DNA from 4 places in the Streptomyces sp. NPDC087428 genome. Region 2 is predicted to be linked to each of the others. Evidence: riboswitches for the same ligand, from Rfam matches in the RefSeq annotation. Region 2 holds a riboswitch; each other region holds the start of a gene.
The links. Region 2 has a riboswitch for thiamine pyrophosphate ahead of thiO (glycine oxidase ThiO). Riboswitches for the same ligand answer to the same signal wherever they lie in the genome.
Positions count from the first base shown of each region.

Region 1: linked by a shared signal. The riboswitch ahead of thiC (phosphomethylpyrimidine synthase ThiC) and the one ahead of thiO (glycine oxidase ThiO) in region 2 are both predicted to bind thiamine pyrophosphate.
Region 3: linked by a shared signal. The riboswitch ahead of ACIO3R_RS11765 (purine-cytosine permease family protein) and the one ahead of thiO (glycine oxidase ThiO) in region 2 are both predicted to bind thiamine pyrophosphate.
Region 4: linked by a shared signal. The riboswitch ahead of ACIO3R_RS29605 (thiamine ABC transporter substrate binding subunit) and the one ahead of thiO (glycine oxidase ThiO) in region 2 are both predicted to bind thiamine pyrophosphate.

Region 1 is NZ_JBIUXR010000010.1:359,063-363,397, reverse strand. Features, by position in the region: gene thiC (phosphomethylpyrimidine synthase ThiC) at 1-1,530, opposite strand, end outside; TPP riboswitch at 1,523-1,656, opposite strand; gene ACIO3R_RS23270 (YibE/F family protein) at 1,727-3,073, shown strand; gene ACIO3R_RS23265 (SsgA family sporulation/cell division regulator) at 3,155-3,592, opposite strand; gene ACIO3R_RS23260 (IclR family transcriptional regulator) at 3,694-4,335, opposite strand, start outside.
Region 2 is NZ_JBIUXR010000002.1:369,547-373,881, forward strand. Features, by position in the region: gene ACIO3R_RS05400 (peptide-N4-asparagine amidase) at 1-757, opposite strand, end outside; gene ACIO3R_RS05405 (NAD(P)/FAD-dependent oxidoreductase) at 876-2,060, opposite strand; TPP riboswitch at 2,252-2,364, shown strand; gene thiO (glycine oxidase ThiO) at 2,362-3,540, shown strand; gene thiS (sulfur carrier protein ThiS) at 3,537-3,761, shown strand; gene ACIO3R_RS05420 (thiazole synthase) at 3,764-4,335, shown strand, end outside.
Region 3 is NZ_JBIUXR010000005.1:24,344-28,678, forward strand. Features, by position in the region: gene ACIO3R_RS11750 (sulfatase-like hydrolase/transferase) at 1-38, opposite strand, end outside; gene ACIO3R_RS11755 (ROK family transcriptional regulator) at 244-1,467, shown strand; gene ACIO3R_RS11760 (formylglycine-generating enzyme family protein) at 1,464-2,432, shown strand; TPP riboswitch at 2,479-2,573, shown strand; gene ACIO3R_RS11765 (purine-cytosine permease family protein) at 2,564-3,946, shown strand; gene ACIO3R_RS11770 (MFS transporter) at 3,978-4,335, opposite strand, start outside.
Region 4 is NZ_JBIUXR010000015.1:103,688-108,022, reverse strand. Features, by position in the region: gene ACIO3R_RS29620 (hypothetical protein) at 1-242, opposite strand, end outside; gene ACIO3R_RS29615 (hypothetical protein) at 672-953, shown strand; gene rlmN (23S rRNA (adenine(2503)-C(2))-methyltransferase RlmN) at 1,026-2,132, shown strand; TPP riboswitch at 2,174-2,290, shown strand; gene ACIO3R_RS29605 (thiamine ABC transporter substrate binding subunit) at 2,373-3,476, shown strand; gene ACIO3R_RS29600 (ABC transporter permease) at 3,563-4,335, shown strand, end outside.

The sequences.
Region 1 (4,335 bases), on a different contig from region 2:
GTCGTCCCACTCCTGCGCCCCCGGGTGCCCCTTGGCGAGGTCCGCCGCATGGGCCGCGATCCGGTAGGTGATGACCCCGGTCTTCACATCGTCCCGGTTGGGCAGGCCGAGGTGCTCCTTGGGCGTCACGTAACAGAGCATCGCCGTCCCCCACCAGGCGATCATCGCGGCGCCGATACCCGAGGTGATGTGGTCGTACGCCGGCGCGACGTCGGTGGTCAGCGGGCCGAGCGTGTAGAACGGCGCCTCCTCGCAGATCTCCTGCTGGAGGTCGATGTTCTCCTTGATCCTGTGCATCGGGACATGCCCCGGGCCCTCGATCATCGTCTGGACGCCGAACCGCTTGGCGACCGTGTTCAGTTCGCCGAGCGTGCGCAGTTCGGCGAACTGCGCCTCGTCGTTGGCGTCCGCGATCGATCCGGGGCGCAGCCCGTCGCCCAGCGAGTACGTCACGTCGTACGAGGCGAGAATCTCGCAGAGCTCCTCGAAGTGCTCGTACAGGAACGACTCCTTGTGGTGCGCGAGGCACCACGCGGCCATGATCGAGCCGCCCCGGGAGACGATGCCGGTCTTGCGTCGGGCCGTCAGCGGAACGTACGGCAGGCGCACGCCGGCGTGGACCGTCATGTAGTCGACGCCCTGCTCGGCCTGCTCGATGACGGTGTCCTTGTACATCTCCCAGGTCAGCTCCTCCGCCCTGCCGTCGACCTTTTCGAGGGCCTGGTAGAGGGGCACGGTGCCGATCGGCACCGGGGAGTTGCGCAGAACCCACTCACGGGTGGTGTGGATGTTGCGGCCGGTGGAAAGGTCCATGACCGTGTCGGCGCCCCACTTGGTCGCCCAGGTCATCTTGTCCACCTCCTCCTCGATGGAGGACGTCACCGCGGAGTTGCCGATGTTGGCGTTCACCTTCACCAGGAACCGCTTGCCGATGATCATCGGCTCGATCTCCGGGTGGTTGACGTTGGCCGGTAGCACGGCCCGGCCCGCGGCGATCTCCTCGCGCACCACCTCGGGCTCGACGTTCTCCCGGATCGCCACGTACTCCATCTCCGGGGTGATCTCCCCCCGGCGGGCGTACCCGAGCTGGGTCACCGGGCGGCCGTCCCGGCTGCGCCGCGGCCGGCGGGGACGGCCGGGGAAGACGGCGTCCAGATTGCGCAGTCCCTCCCCGAGCTCTCGGCTTCGCTCGGGCAGGGGAGACCCCGTCCGCGGTGAGGTGTGCTTGAGCCCGTCGTCCTCGGGCCGGGCGGCCCGGCCGGCGTACTCCTCTGTGTCGCCCCGGGCGATGATCCAGTTCTCCCGCAGAGGCGCGAGCCCGCGGCGGACATCGGTGTCGATGGCGGGATCGGTGTACGGCCCCGACGTGTCGTACAGCGCCACGTCCTTGCCGTTGGTGAGGTGCACCTGACGGACCGGCACCCGGAGGTCCGGGCGCGAACCCTGGACGTATCCCTTGTGCCAGCCGATGGACTTCCCGGCCTCGTCGCTCTGATTGGAGGCAGGCGTGCGTGCGTCCGCTGTGGTCATGAGACCTACTCCCTACGCCGGCATTACCCGGTAACAGGTTCGGCGGTCGGCGCAGCGTGTCCCGTACGGACGTACGGAGATCAGCGCCCTCTCAGCCCGGTGCTCCGAGCTCCCGCGTGTGCAAAGGTGCCACCACGCTAACGCCCTCGCGGGTGTGCTGAACAGAGGGCCCTGTTCTTCTTGCGATGATCGGCCGGTGACGTCCCCTCATACCGTTCCCGAACAGCCGGGCCATCAGCACACCCACTCGCACAGCCACAGCCACGGCCCCGCCGCCCCCGTGTCCAAGCACCTGCGCAAGGTGATCGCCGCCGTGCTGATCCCGTTCGCGGCCGCGGTCGCCGTCGGTCTCGTGGTGCTCTGGCCCGGTGGTGCGCCGGCGCACGAGCGCACCGGTGTCGGGTTCGACCGGCAGACCCAGCAGGCCAAGGTGGTGAACATCGACAGGGTCGACTGCAAGGACGTGAACGCGGCCCAGCTTCCCACCAGCGGCGAGACCACGCAGCCGACGGGGGACCCGGCCACCGGTGGCGACGGGGCCGGACTCTGCGCGAAGGCCACGATCGAGGTCACGAGCGGCGAGGACAAGGGGCGCACCTTCATCGAGGTCGTCCAGCCCGACGCACCGCGACAGCTGCGGGAGGGTCAGGGGGTGGTGGTCGCGTACGCCCCCGACGCGCCCCATGACCTCCAGTACTCCGTGACGGATGTGAACCGGAAGTTCCCGATGGCGCTGCTGGCGGGGATCTTCGCCGTGGCGGTGGTCGTCGTGGGCCGGCTGCGCGGGGTCATGGCGCTGGTGGCGCTCGCCCTGTCGTTCGCCGTGCTGACCCTGTTCATCCTCCCGGCCATCCTGCAGGGCTCGAATCCGCTGCTCGTGGCGGTCGTCGGGGCCAGTGCCATCATGCTGATCGCCCTCTACATCTGCCACGGGCTGACCGCCCGCACCTCGGTCGCCGTCATCGGCACCCTGATCTCACTGCTGCTGATCGGGCTGCTCGGCTCGCTCTTCATCGGCTGGGCGAGCCTGAGCGGGAACACCGACGACAGCACCGGCCTCATCCACGGCCTGTATCCGCACATCGACATGAGCGGTCTGCTGCTGGCCGGCGTCATCATCGGTTCGCTGGGAGTGCTCGACGATGTGACGGTCACCCAGACGTCGGCGGTCTGGGAACTCCACCAGGCGGACCCCACGATGAATGCGAAGCAGCTCTACCGGGCAGGGATCAGGATCGGACGGGACCACATCGCGTCGGTGGTCAACACCCTGGTGCTCGCCTATGCGGGCGCCGCGCTTCCGCTGCTGCTGCTGTTCTCGATCGCCCAGAGCAGCATGGGAACGGTGGCCAACAGCGAGCTGGTGGCGGAGGAGATCGTGCGCACACTGGTCGGCTCGATCGGGCTGGTCGCCTCGGTGCCGGTGACCACCGCGCTCGCGGCACTGGTCGTCTCCGCGGACCGTACGGGGGTCGGCGCGGAAGCCGGGGCTTCGGCACCCGTACGGAGTGGCGGAGGACGCCGCCGACGGGCGAGGCCCTGAACAGTCGCTCACGGAGAGTGATTCACCCGTTCGGCAGGTGTGCTGTTCGACCGGCACCCGGGGCTGGCGGGACGATCCCCGTCAGCCGGCGTTCTGTTCCTCGGCCAGAATTCGCCCCAATGCCTCTTCGAGATTGCCCTCGAAATCACCCAGCGTGCACTCCTGCCCGAGGGGGACGAGCTTGTCCGTCCTGTCGAGAAAGGCCACAAGTGGTGCCGTACCTGCCCTGAACAGGGCGCGGTCCGCCCCCACCTGGAGCCGGATGTGGACATCGCACAGCCCTTCGGGCTCGGTCGGCCCGATGTGTACGTCGCCGTCGCCACTGGGGCTGTTGAGGCCGTCGAGCAGCAGCTCACGGCCGAAAGCCCAGGTGACGGGGGCGTCGCCGGGCAGATGGAAGGTCATCCGGATCGCGTACGGATCGCACACTTCGTACCGGAGCTCCACCGGGATACGGAAAGAGAGTTCCTCGGAGACGAGGAAGCTCATCATGACCTCAGCTTGAACCGACTCGCGCATCGTTCAACCCCGCAGTAGATGAATCTGGCCAGGAATGATCCCCCGTGGCCCTATTGACGCCATCGTGGTGCACGCGATAGCAGATCACAAGGAGTGATTTTTCAGATACTGATAGAGAACACGAACGAACGCAAGAGGCTGGCCACTTCGCCACGTAGCCGTTCGACTGCGGGGAGCAACCGTTCTTCCTGGTCGAGAGGTACCGAAATGGCCATCGCCGCCGCCGTGAAACCAGCCGTGATCGGGATGGCCGCGCAAACCGTCCCGAGGGCGTACTCCTGTCGCTCGACGACAGGTTCCATTCGCTCCAGCGACCGCAGCCGTTCAACCAGCGCCGGGCGGTCGCGCACGGAGTAGCGGGTCAGCGGGCGCACCGGATACCGGTCCAGGTGGTCCTCGCGGGCCTTCTCGTCGAGCTGGCTCAGCAGGCACTGGCCGATCGCGTGGGCGTGCCCGGTCTCCTGGAAGGCGGCCCATTCCTCCACCGCGGGCGCTGCCGGGGTGTCGGCGACCGCGACGAGTTCGATCTCACCGTCGCGGTAGACGGCGCAGTACACCGGGGCGCCGATGATGTCCCGCCAGCGGCCCAGCGACTGGGTCATCCGGCTGCGACGGTTCTGCAGGGCGCCGTCGTTCACCAGCCGCTCGGCGGCGGCACCGAAGAGGAAGACGCCGTTCTCCCTGCGCAGATATCCCTCATGGGTGAGGGTGCGCAGCAGGTGGTAGGCGGTGGGCAGCGGAAG
Region 2 (4,335 bases):
CGTCGAACCACTGCTCGTCGCAGCCGCCGCCGCGGGCGTAGACCTCCAGGCGCGCGTCGGTCAGATTGCGCGGGAAGGTGACGTCGGTGCTGGTGGAGCCGCCCTTGGCGACACTCATCCAGGGCGCGCCGCCGGAGCGGGTGTCACCGAGGGGGACGACGCGGTCGGCCGTGGCGGCGGCCGGGTGGCGCTTGTCGGCCCGGTAGTACGTGATCTTCAGCTTGATCCTGTACACGCCGGTGTACGTCTCGTTGACAACGTTGCCGAGTTCGAGCTGGAGCTTCTGCGGATCCTTGAGGAGCGGCGCGAAGTCGGTGATGTCCTTGGCGACGTGCCAGCTGATGCCGTCGTCGTCGGGCTCGGCGGTGCTGGTGCGGAAGACCTCCGCGCCGCCGATGAAGACCGCGGCGAGGCGGTCGTACTGGCGCCCCTTCACGCTGCCCGACCAGTCGAGGACGACCTTGTTCCACGGGCCCTCGCACTTCTTGGGCGGGGTGAGCGTGGTCGTGTACGGGGGCCCGCCGAGGGTGTTGCCGAAGTCGTGGTCGACGGCCGTCACCGAGCAGTGCCCGGTATCCGGACGGGAGACCGGCGGAGTCGCGTCGACCGGGTCCTGGTAGGCGACGGCCGGGTTGGAACCGGGCGCGGGGGCGGTGTCCGCCTGGGCCGGGGCGGCGAGGGCGCCTCCGACGAGGGCGACCGACGCCGAGGCCATGGAGATTCCACGCAGCGCGCGGGACCATCTGTGCCGAAACATGCGCATCCTTCGAAGAGTGTGAAAAATGATCACTTCAAAAGATGTACAGTGCACCAATCTCCGCCCTGCCCCAAGGGCCTGTCCACATATCGGACGTCAACGTCCGCTGCGCGCACCGCTACTGACGGGCCGCCGACTTCAGCGGTACGGAGACGTCACCGGCCCGCTCCGGATCGAGCCGCGCCCCGGCCTCGATGAGCCTGCGCCCCTGGATCAGGTCGCGCGGGCGGCCGACGGCGAGCACGGCGACCAGGACGTCGTCGCGCAGCCAGCACACCGACCAGGCGGGACCGGCCGGATCACCGCGCCACAGCAGGGTGTCCGCCCCTTCGTGGTGACCCGCGTACTGGACGAACCGGCCGAACTGCTCTGACCAGAAATACGGCACGGGGTCATAGGCGGGCGGCTCCGCCCCGTCCCCGCCGGCCGTGCCGATGATCTGGGCGGCCGCGGTCCGGGGCCCCTGGAGGGCGTTGTCCCAGTGGTGGACCAGCAGACGCGCCCCGTAGCGCGCGGAGGGGAACGAGGCGCAGTCGCCGACGGCGTACACATCGGGCAGCGAGGTGCGCAGCGCCGCGTCGGCGGTCACCGATCCGTCGGGCCCGAGCCCGATGCCGGAGCCGGCCAGCCAGCCGGTGGCGGGTCGTGCGCCGATCCCGACGACGACCGCGTCGGCCGGGAGCGTGCGGCCGTCCGCCAGGACCACGCTGCCGGGCTCGACGCGGGCCACCCGCGCCCCGGTGAGGAGTCCGGCGCCTCTCTCCGCGTACCAGGCGGCCATCGGGGCGGCGACCTCGGCGGGCAGGGCGCCCGCGAGGGGGCGTTCCGCGGCCTCGACGACGGTGACCTCGCAGCCCGCGGCGCGGGCCGCGGTGGCGAACTCGGCACCGATCCAGCCCGCGCCGACGACCACGACGGTGTGCCGCGCCTCCAGGACGGGCCGCAGCCGCGCCGCGTCGTCCAGGGTGCGCAGCAGATGGACGCCCGGCACGCCCTCTGAACCGGGCAGCACGACGGGTTCGGCGCCGGTGGCGATGACCAGGACGTCGTAGGGGACGGGCCCCGCGGAGGTGTCCAGCTCATGGTCGCCGGCGCGCAGGCCGGTGACCTCGCAGCCCAGCCGCAACGCGATGCCCAGTGCCTCGAAGTCGATGTCGAAGGCGGATTCCTCGGCCTTGCCGAGCAGCACCGCCTTGGACAGTGGTGGGCGGTCGTAGGGCTGATGGGGTTCGGCACCGATCAGGGTGACGGCGCCGGTGAAGCCCTGCTCCCGCAGGGCCACCGCCGTCTGCACGCCCGCCATGCCCGCGCCGACGACGACCACCCGTCGCCCCGCCCGCTCCGACTGCCGCTCCGGCCGCTCTGCCCGCTGCTGCTCGTTCACCCGTCCACCTTAATCAACTGACGACCCGTCAGGAAAGTGGTCCGCGGTCGCGCTCGCACCCACCGCCCTCCCGGGACCCGCCACGAGCCGGGGTCTAGGGTGACCCACGGAGAAACACTCGCGGGAGCCCGGACGCACCGGGCTGAGAGGGAGGCTGGACGGCCTCCGACCGTACGAACCTGATCCGGGTCATGCCGGCGAAGGGAGGGGCTGGATGCCCATGCGCACCCACCGCGCGAGCGGGTCCGACGTCCTCGTCATCGGGGGCGGCATCATCGGCCTGGTGACCGCCTGGCGGTCCGCGCAGCGCGGTCTGGCCACCGCGGTCGCCGATCCCGGCCCCGGCGGCGGGGCCGCCCGGGTCGCGGCCGGGATGCTGGCCGCCGTCACCGAACTGCACTACGGCGAAGAGATGCTGCTGGGTCTCAACCTCGCCTCCGCCGCGCGCTATCCGGCGTTCGCGGCCGAGCTGGAGGCGGCGAGCGGACAGGACATCGGCTACCGCGCCTGCGGCACCCTGGCCGTCGCGCTGGACACCGACGACCGTGCCCATCTGCGCGAGCTGCACGCGTTGCAGCGCCGGTCCGGGCTGGAGTCCGAGTGGCTCACCGGCCGCGAGTGCCGGCGCCTGGAGCCGATGCTCGCGCCGGGCGTACGCGGCGGACTCCGGGTCGACGGCGACCACCAGGTCGACCCGCGCCGGCTGGCCGCCGCGCTGCTGACGGCGTGCGAGCGGGCCGGGGTCGTCTTCCACCGCCACCGGGCCGAACGGCTCTCGGTGGCACGGGACCGGGCCACCGGGGCCGTACTGGCCGACGGTTCGGAGCCGGTGGCCGATCAGGTGGTGCTCGCCGCGGGCAGCCTCAGCGGCCGGCTCGCGGGGGTGCCCGACGACGTCCTGCCGCCCGTCCGCCCGGTCAAGGGCCAGGTGCTGCGGCTGACCGTACCCACCGCGTACGCCCCCTTCCTCAGCCGCACCGTGCGGGCCGTGGTCCGGGGCAGTCACGTCTACCTCGTGCCGCGCGAGAACGGCGAGCTGGTGATCGGCGCCACCAGCGAGGAGATGGGCTGGGACACCACCGTCACGGCGGGCGGGGTGTACGAGCTGCTGCGCGACGCCCACGAGCTGGTGCCCGGCATCACCGAGCTGCCGCTCACCGAGACCCTGGCCGGTCTGCGCCCCGCCTCACCCGACAACGCCCCGCTGCTCGGCCGCACCGCACTGCCCGGCCTCCACCTCGCCACCGGGCACCACCGCAACGGGGTGCTGCTCACTCCGGTCACCGGCGACGCCATGGCGCAGCTGCTGGCCGACGGCGAGCTCCCCGAGGTGGCCCGCCCCTTCTCCCCCGGCCGTTTCGCGGCCGCCACCCCCGTACGACAGGAGCAGCCCGCATGACCGTGCCCGTCCCCCTCTCCGTGTCCGTGTCCGTGAACGGCGAGACCGTCGCCGTCGCAGCGGGCACCACGCTGGACGCCCTCGTCGCGACCCTGACCGAGGCGCCCTCGGGTGTCGCGGCCGCGCTGAACGAGACCGTCGTGCCGCGCGGCCAGTGGTCCGCCGCGGCGCTCGCCGACGGCGACCGGGTCGAGGTCCTGACCGCGGTCCAGGGAGGCTGACCGTGTCCGACGATCTGTTCACTCTCGGGGACACCGTCCTCGGCTCCCGGCTGATCATGGGAACGGGCGGGGCGCCCAGCCTCGATGTGCTGGAACGCTCACTGATCGCCTCCGGCACCGAGCTGACCACCGTCGCGATGCGCCGCCTCGACCCGACCGTGCGGGGCTCCGTGCTCTCCGTACTGGAGCGGCTCTCCATCCGCGTCCTGCCGAACACCGCGGGCTGCTTCACGGCGGGCGAGGCCGTGCTCACCGCCCGGCTGGCCCGCGAGGCGCTCGGCACCGACTGGGTCAAGCTGGAGGTGGTCGCCGACGAGCGGACCCTGCTGCCCGACCCGATCGAGCTGCTGGACGCCGCCGAGATCCTGGTCGACGACGGTTTCACCGTGCTGCCGTACACCAATGACGATCCGGTGCTGGCCCGCCGGCTCCAGGACGTGGGGTGCGCGGCGGTCATGCCGCTCGGCTCCCCCATCGGCTCGGGGCTGGGCATCCGCAATCCGCACAACTTCCAGCTGATCGTCGAGCAGGCCCGGGTCCCGGTGATCCTGGACGCGGGTGCCGGGACGGCCTC
Region 3 (4,335 bases), on a different contig from region 2:
TGGTCGGTCATCAGGAACAGGACGTTGCGCGGAGCCACTCGGGCCGCCCTTTCGAAAGGTCGCTCACTGTGCTGCGGGACCCGGCCGATGCCCGGTCCGGTGGTGCTTCGGCGCGTGCCGGAGCAGCCGAATGACCGGAACTGTAGGGACGCCGACTTTTTTACGTCAACCCTTGGGAATAAACATTGTGTGAATTCGTCCCGCGCATTGACAGAAACACCTTGACCGATCGACCATGCGTCCATGACGGAACGCACCGATGCCCTGCAACGCCTGCGCAGGGCCAATGAAGCCGCCGTACTCGGTGAACTGCGCAGGTCGGGCGCGCTGAGCCGCGGCGAGCTGAAGGAGCGGGTCGGGCTCTCCCGTACCACCCTGTTCGCGATCGTGTCCGATCTGCTGGAGCGCAAGGCCGTCATCGAACAGCCGGCCCCCGATCCGGAGCAGCCGCGCGGCCGCGGCAGGCCGGCCCTGGAGATCTCCCTCAACTCCCGCGGGGCCGAGCTGATCGGCATCGACCTCCAGCGCCACCGGATCCATGTGGTCGTGGCCAACTGCGCCCATGAGATCGTCGGCCGCTCCAGCGCCCCCGTACCGGCGGAGAGCGGCGCCGCCGAACGGGCCGCGCAGGCGATCCGCGCCGTCGAGGACCTGGTGCGGCGCGAGAACATCAGCCTCGCGCCCGTCGAGGGCATCGGCCTCGGTCTCCCCGGCTTCGTGCAGAACCCGGCCTCCGGCGACCCGCGCACGATGACGCCGTTCGCCGGCCACGTCGCCGCCGAGCTGGGCAGGCACTTCGACGCCCCCGTGCTCACGGACAACAACTCCCGGCTCGCCGCACTCGCCGAGGTGACCTGGGGCGCCGCCCGCGGATTCGACAACGCTGTCTATCTGCGCTGGTCACAAGGGGTCGGTGGCGGACTCGTCGTCAACGGCGCACTGGTGCACGGCGCCCATGGCGCGGCCGGCGAGATCGGCCACACCAGCTGCGATCCCGAGGGCAAGCCCTGCCACTGCGGTGGCCGAGGCTGTCTGGAGGGGCTCATCTCCGTCCCCGCCCTGCTCGCCGCCTGCGCCGACCGCGGGGTCACCGCCCGCGACGCCGCGGAGCTGATCGCCCTCGCCGCCGAGGGCCAGCCGGACGCCGCCGACGTGGTCCGGACCGCGGCCGTCCTCGCGGGCCGGGTCCTCGCCGCCCTCGCCGCACAGGTCGACCCCGAGTGCATCGTCGTCTACGGCGAACCGGCGGCCCTGGACGGCCTCGTCCTCACCCCCATCCGGGAGCAGCTCGCCGCGCTCTCCCTGCCCTCCGCCCCCCGCACCATCGAGGTGCGCGGCTCCACCCTCGGCGGTGAGGCGGCCGCGCTCGGCGGCGTCGCCCTGCTGCTGCGCACCACCGGCCAGGATCTGGCGGAACTGCTCGACCGGCCGGCACCCGGCGCGCCCGGCGGGGAGGCCGCCCGGTGAACGCCTGCTGCGGGCCCGCCCGCGAGAGTGCGCCGACGGCGACCGCCGCTCCCCCGGCGGAGTTCGCCGTGCCCGTACGCGGCACGGCCGAACTCCTGCGCGGCATGGTCGCCGTACCGGGCGGACCGTTCCTGATGGGCGGCGAGGACGAGGACGCGTTCCCGGACGACGGCGAGGGACCGGTACGTGAGGTCACGACCGGGCCGTTCCACATCGACGCGGCCTGCGTCAGCAACGCCCGGTTCGCCGTCTTCACCAAGGCCACCGGCTACCGCACCGAGGCCGAACTGATCGGCTGGTCCTACGTGTTCGGCGCCTTCGTGCCCCCGGCGGCCCGCCATGCCGTACTGCCCGGAACGGTACCCGGCGCCCCCTGGTGGCGTGCGGTGACCGGGGCGCACTGGCGGGCGCCGGAGGGACCGGGCACCTCGATCGGCGACCGCCGGGACCACCCGGTGGTCCACATGTCGTGGAACGACGCGACGGCCTACGCCCGATGGGCCGGCAAGCGGCTGCCCACCGAGGCCGAGTGGGAGAAGGCGGCCCGCGGCGGACTCGTCCGGGCGCGGTTCCCCTGGGGCGACGACCTCACCCCGAACGGCCGGCACCGCTGCAACATCTGGCAGGGCGACTTCCCGGTACGCAACACGCGCGAGGACGGCTACGCGGGCACCGCGCCCGTCAAGGCGTACGCCCCCAACGGCTTCGGCCTGTACAACGCCTCGGGCAACGTCTGGGAATGGTGCGCCGACCGCTTCAGCGCCGACTGGCACCGCGCGGACCGCCCCGAGACCCGCACCGACCCCGCCGGACCGCCGCACGGCGAGAACCGGGTGCTGCGCGGCGGCTCGTATCTCTGCCACCGCTCCTACTGCAACCGCTACCGGATCGCCGCCCGCACCTCCAACACCCCCGACAGCACGACGGGCCACGGCGGCTTCCGCTGCGCGCTCCAGGTGTACTGACCCCCGCATCGCGTCGCGATCCGCGCACCCGGCTATCCTGACCGCCGCACCGGACACGGGGTGCCCCGCACGAGGGCTGAGAACACACCCGTCGAACCTGAACCAGTTAGCACTGGCGGAGGGATGTCTTCATGTCATTGCCGTATGCCCGCGACCCGCGGCCCGCGTTCGACGGGCGGATGCCCAGCGCCCCCGGCGACCTGCGCGTCGAGGCGCACGGGATAGCCCCGGTTCCCGAGGACCGCCGCTACGGCGGGCCCGGCCGGCTGTTCACCGTCTGGTTCGCCCCCAACCTGACCATGACCGGCGTCTTCACCGGTACCGTCGGCATCGCGCTGGGCCTGGACTTCGCCACGGCGCTCACCGCCGTCGTGCTCGGCACACTCGTGGGCGCCGCGCCCACCGCGTATCTGGGGACCTGGGGCAGCCAGACCGGCGCCGGGCAACTCCCGCTCGCGCGGCTGGCGTTCGGCCGCGGTGTGGTACTGCCGGGCGCGCTCCAGTGGCTGTCGTCCATCGCCTGGGACGCGCTGATCGGCCTGTTCGGCGGGGAGGCGCTGGCCCAGTTGTGCGGCTGGCCGTTCTGGCTGGGGGTGCTGGTCATGATGGCCGCCCAGGGCGCGCTCGGCGTACTGGGGTACGAGGTGATCCACCGGCTCCAGACCGTGATGACCTTCGTCCTCGCGGCCGCCTTCGCGGTGCTCGCCGCCAGGCTCCTGCACGGCGTCCACCCGGCCGCCACCGGCTCGGTGCACGGCGCCGACCGGGCGGGCGCGTCCGTCCTGACCTGCGCCATCGCCCTGAGCCTGGCGCTGTCGTGGGCGCCGTACGCCAGTGACTTCAGCCGCTATCTGCCGCGCACCACGTCCCGGCCGCGCATGTTCTGGTGCACACTGCTCGGCATCAGCGGCTCGTTCGTGGCGGTCCAGACCCTCGGCCTGTGGGGCGCCGCCGTCTTCACCGACCAGACCGCACGCGGCATCGACACCCTGCTGGGCGGGGGCGCTCTCGGAGCGTTCGGGCTGCTCGCCGTGGCACTCGCCGCACTGTGCAGCAACGCCATGAACGACTACAGCGGATCGCTGGCCCTGCAGACCATGGGGGTCCGCCTGCCGCGCCCCGTCGCCGCGGCACTCGCCGCCGCGCTCGGATTCCCGCTCGTGCTGTGGATGCACGCGGCCGACACCACGGCCCGCTTCCAGAACGTGCTGCTTCTCGTCGGCTACTGGATCCCCGGGTTCGTCGCGATCGTGGGCGTCGACTGGCTCGTCCGGGCGAGAGCCCGCGGCGGCTCCCCCGTCGACCTGGCCGCCGAGAGCTCCCGGCGTCAGCCGTGGTGGCCGGCGGTCACCGCCTTCGCCGTCGCCTTCGCCGCGGCGGTGCCGTTCATGAGCACCGGCCTGTACGTGGGCCCGGTGGCGAAGGCGCTGCACGGGGCGGACCTCGCCTACGGGGTGGCGTTCCTCGCCGCCCTGGCCGTCTACGCCCCGCTACGGCTGCGCCGGCGCGGGTGACGGTCCCCGGCAGGCCGTGAGCCGCGCGGGGTCATGCCTTCGTGGTCGCCGTCTCGCCGTGGATGTAGCGGCCGCCTCGGAGCAGCGAGACGACCGCGGCCACCAGGCACGCCGCGACGGCGAAGTCGAAGGCGACGGAGAGGCCCCGCTCGAACGGTTCGGAGATCAGCGTCGGGAAGAACGCCCGTCCGGTGAGGTAGTCGGCGTGGCTGACGGGCAGATGCTCCAGTGTCTCCGGGCCGAGCAGGCTGCGGACGGGGTTGTATCCCAGGAGGGCCGCGAACAGCACGCCGACGGGCGGCAGGGCCGCGACGCGTGCCGCGTCGGCGGACGGCACGCCCTGCGCGGTGAGTCCGTGGGCGAGCGTGTCCGGCAGTGAACTCGCCAGC
Region 4 (4,335 bases), on a different contig from region 2:
TGCCGGATCCTGCGGCCGAGGTCGATGAGCGTGTCGGGCCGCGCGCCGGTCGCACGGCTGGTCCTGCGGCGTTGGTACGCCACGACCCCGATGACCACCGCGGTGTAGACGAGACTCCGGACCGCCCATAACGCCGGATGATCGTCCCGGCGGAACACGGCTTCGAGGCCCAGCCCCAGCACGAAGAGCACCAGGGCGTGTGCGGCCAGGCTGCGGCTGAACCAGTGCTTCACGGTGTGCACAACTGATACCTCCTGCTGGGTCGGTGGGCTGTCCTGTCACTCCGGGTACCCCGTCCGGCCCGGCTCAGGGGTGCTGCGCCGCCCCCACCGGTGTGGGGCGGGGCCACTGCCAGGTGTCCGGGACGCTGGAGGAACGGAAGCGGAGCCGCAGGGAAGGGGCATCATGGCCGGCGCGCGTTCGATCGAGCCCGGAGCTGTGGAGGCGTCCGCGCCACAGCGTGTTTGGTACACCTCGTGCGGCTCGAACACCCGTCTCGGCCGGCTCGCCTCCTGCATCGAGGGCGGCCGGCGCCGGGGCGGGCCTTCTGCGACCCGTAACAGGAGGAGCGGGTCTTCGCCCGCGCTCATCTCGTCTCGGCGTCACAGTTCGCGGACTTCGCCGCTGAGGAGATGTACAGGAGCCCCGGCGAAGATCTTGATCTCGGTCCGGTGCTCAGGTCAGGCGTCGCGCGGCTGGGGAGCGGGCGGTACGAGACGCTGGTGTGCGCCGGACAGCTGGACGGACTGCCCGTCCCCACGTTCACGGCCCCCCGGCGGGCCGACGAAGTGACCCCGGTGCCTCCCTCCAGGGCGTACGTGCTCCTCCTCGCCGCCGGCCTGCTCGATGCGGGTGCTTGGGACGTGGACACCGTGGCGGCCTGCATCGCCTCCTCGCGCGGAGCCGTCGGCCACTGGCCGGACCGGGCGATCCGGGCCCTCGTCGCGGAGTGACCCCTACCCTCAGCGGGCCGGGCAGCACGATGACCGATCGCACCCCGGCGTGTCTGCGACACTGGATGAACCATGCCTAAGCCCGGAGAACTCACTTTCGTCGCGCCCCGCGGAGCCAAGAGGCCGCCGCGGCACCTCGCCGACCTCACGCCCGCCGAGCGCAAGGAAGCCGTCGCCGCGACCGGCGAGAAGCCCTTCCGCGCCCAGCAGCTCTCGCAGCACTACTTCGCGCGGTACGCGCACGACCCGTCGGAGTGGAACAACATTCCGGCCGCGTCGCGCGAGAAGCTCGCCGAGGCGCTCTTCCCGGACCTGATGTCCGTGGTCCGGCACATCAGCTGCGACGACGACACCACCCGCAAGACGCTGTGGAAGCTGCACGACGGGACGCTGGTCGAGTCCGTCCTGATGCGCTACCCCGAGCGCGTCACGATGTGCATCTCCTCACAGGCGGGATGCGGGATGAACTGCCCGTTCTGCGCCACCGGGCAGGCCGGTCTCGACCGCAACCTCTCCACGGCGGAGATCGTCCACCAGATCGTGGACGGCATGCGCGCCCTGCGCGACGGCGAGGTCCCGGGGGGGCCGGCGCGGCTCTCCAACATCGTCTTCATGGGCATGGGCGAGCCGCTCGCCAACTACAAGCGGGTGGTCGGGGCCATCCGCCGGCTCACCGACCCCGAGCCCGACGGGCTGGGGCTGTCGCAGCGCGGGATCACCGTCTCGACCGTCGGCCTGGTGCCGGCGATGCTGCGCTTCGCCGACGAGGGCTTCAAGTGCCGTCTCGCCGTCTCGCTGCACGCCCCGGACGACGAGCTGCGCGACACCCTCGTACCGGTGAACACCCGCTGGAAGGTGCGCGAGGTGCTGGACGCGGCCTGGGAGTACGCGGAGAAGTCCGGACGCCGTATCTCCATCGAGTACGCGCTGATCCGTGACATCAACGACCAGGCCTGGCGGGGGGACCGGCTGGGCCGGCTCCTCAAGGGCAAGCGGGTGCACGTCAACCTGATCCCGCTGAACCCGACGCCCGGCTCGAAGTGGACCGCCTCGCGGCCCGAGGACGAGAAGGCGTTCGTCGAGGCCATCGCCGCCCACGGGGTGCCGGTGACCGTCCGGGACACCCGGGGCCAGGAGATCGACGGCGCCTGCGGGCAGCTGGCGGCATCCGAGCGCTGAGGCCGAAACCGGCCGTGTAGCCTGGGCGTGAATTCAACTTCATATTCCGACAGGGGAGCGCCACAGCGCTGAGAGTGCGGCACCAAGGACAGGTTGGCCGCAGACCCTCTGAACCTCGCCCGGGTCATTCCGGGTAGGAAGTTCGGACCTTACTCAAGCTGTTGCGCCCTGCCCGCTTCCGGTTCCGATCCGGTGCGGGCAGGGCCGCGTCTCTTCCTGGTCACCCCCAGGAGGAATCACATGAGCACCACCAAGAAGATCGCGGTGTCGGCCGTCGCCGCCGCGATCGGCGCGACCGCGCTCGCCGGCTGCGGCAGCTCCGACGACTCGTCGTCCGGCTCCGCCGGCACCAAGGGCACCGGCTCCAAGACCGTCACCCTCGTCAGCCACGACTCCTTCAACGCGTCCAAGGACGTGCTGAAGGAGTTCACCCGGGAGACCGGTTACACGGTCAAGGTGCTGAAGAGCGGGGACGCGGGCGCCGCCCTCAACCAGGAGATCCTGACCAAGGGATCGCCGCGCGGTGACGTGTTCTTCGGCGTCGACAACACCCTGCTGTCGCGCGCCCTCGACAACGGCCTCTTCACGCCGTACGCGGCCAAGGGCCTCGACCAGGTCGCGTCCGACGTCCAGCTGGATGCCGGAAAGCACCGGGTCACCCCGGTCGACACCGGCGACATCTGCGTCAACTACGACAAGAAGTACTTCGCCGACAAGAAGCTCGCGCCGCCGAAGTCCTTCGACGACCTGGCGAAGCCCGCGTACAAGAACCTCCTCGTCACCGAGAACGCCGCGACGTCCTCGCCCGGTCTCGGCTTCCTCCTCGGCACCGTCGCGGCCTACGGCGAGGACGGCTACCAGGACTACTGGAAGAAGCTGAAGAACAACGGCGTCAAGGTCGTCGACGGCTGGGAGCAGGCGTACAACGAGGAGTTCTCCGGCTCCGCGGGTGGCAGGAAGGCCAAGGCCGACCGGCCGCTCGTCGTCAGTTACGCCTCCAGCCCGCCCGTCGAGGTGCTGTACGCGGACCCGCAGCCCAAGTCGGCCCCGACCGGGGTCGCCACCGGGACGTGCTTCCGGCAGATCGAGTTCGCCGGTCTGCTCGACGGCGCGAAGAACGAGGCGGGCGGCAAGGCCCTGCTGGACTTCCTGATCGGAAAGAAGTTCCAGGAGGACATGCCGCTCAACATGTTCGTCAGCCCGGTCAACAAGGGCGCGAAGCTGCCGGAACTCTTCACGGAGTTCGGGGCCACCGCGGACAAGCCGGCGACCGTCGCCCCGGACACCATCGCCAAGAACCGTGAGCAGTGGGTCCAGTCATGGTCCTCGCTCGTAGTGAAGTAGCGAGGACTCCCGTACGCGGACCGGGCGCGCGCGGGAAGGCCGCACGTACCCGGTCACGGCGCGGGAGCGCGGTGCGGCTCGGTCTGATGGCCGTGCCCGTCGCCTTCTTCGCGGTGTTCTTCGCCTACCCCGTCGCGGCGATCGTCGGGCGGGGGCTCAAGGCCGACGGCGTCTGGCAGTTCGGCCGGTTCGGAGAGGTGCTGAGCCGGCCGGACATCCTGGACGTCCTCTGGTTCACCCTCTGGCAGGCGCTCGCCTCGACCGCGCTGACCCTGCTGATCGCACTGCCGGGCGCCTATGTGTTCGCCCGGTTCGACTTCCCGGGCAAGCAACTGCTGCGGGCGATCGTCACGGTGCCGTTCGTCCTGCCGACCGTCGTCGTGGGCACCGCGTTCCTCGCGTTGCTGGGGCGCGGCGGCTTCCTCGACGGACTGTGGGGCGTACGGCTCGACACCACGGTGTGGGCGATCCTGCTGGCCCATGTCTTCTTCAACTACGCGGTCGTCGTGCGCACCGTCGGCGGACTGTGGTCGCAGCTCGACCCGCGCCAGGAGGAGGCCGCCCGCGTCCTCGGCGCCGGACGGTTCGCCGCCTGGCGGCGTGTCACCCTTCCGGCGCTCGCCCCCGCCGTGGCCGCCGCGGCGCTGATGGTCTTCCTCTTCACCTTCACCTCCTTCGGCGTCGTCCAGATCCTCGGCGGCCCCGGATTCTCCACGCTGGAGGTGGAGATCTACCGCCAGACCGCACAGCTGCTCGCGCTGCCCACCGCCGCCGTGCTGACGCTCGTGCAGTTCGCCGCGGTCGGCGCCATCCTCGCCCTGCACGCCTGGACCGTACGGCGCAGGGAGACCGCGCTGAA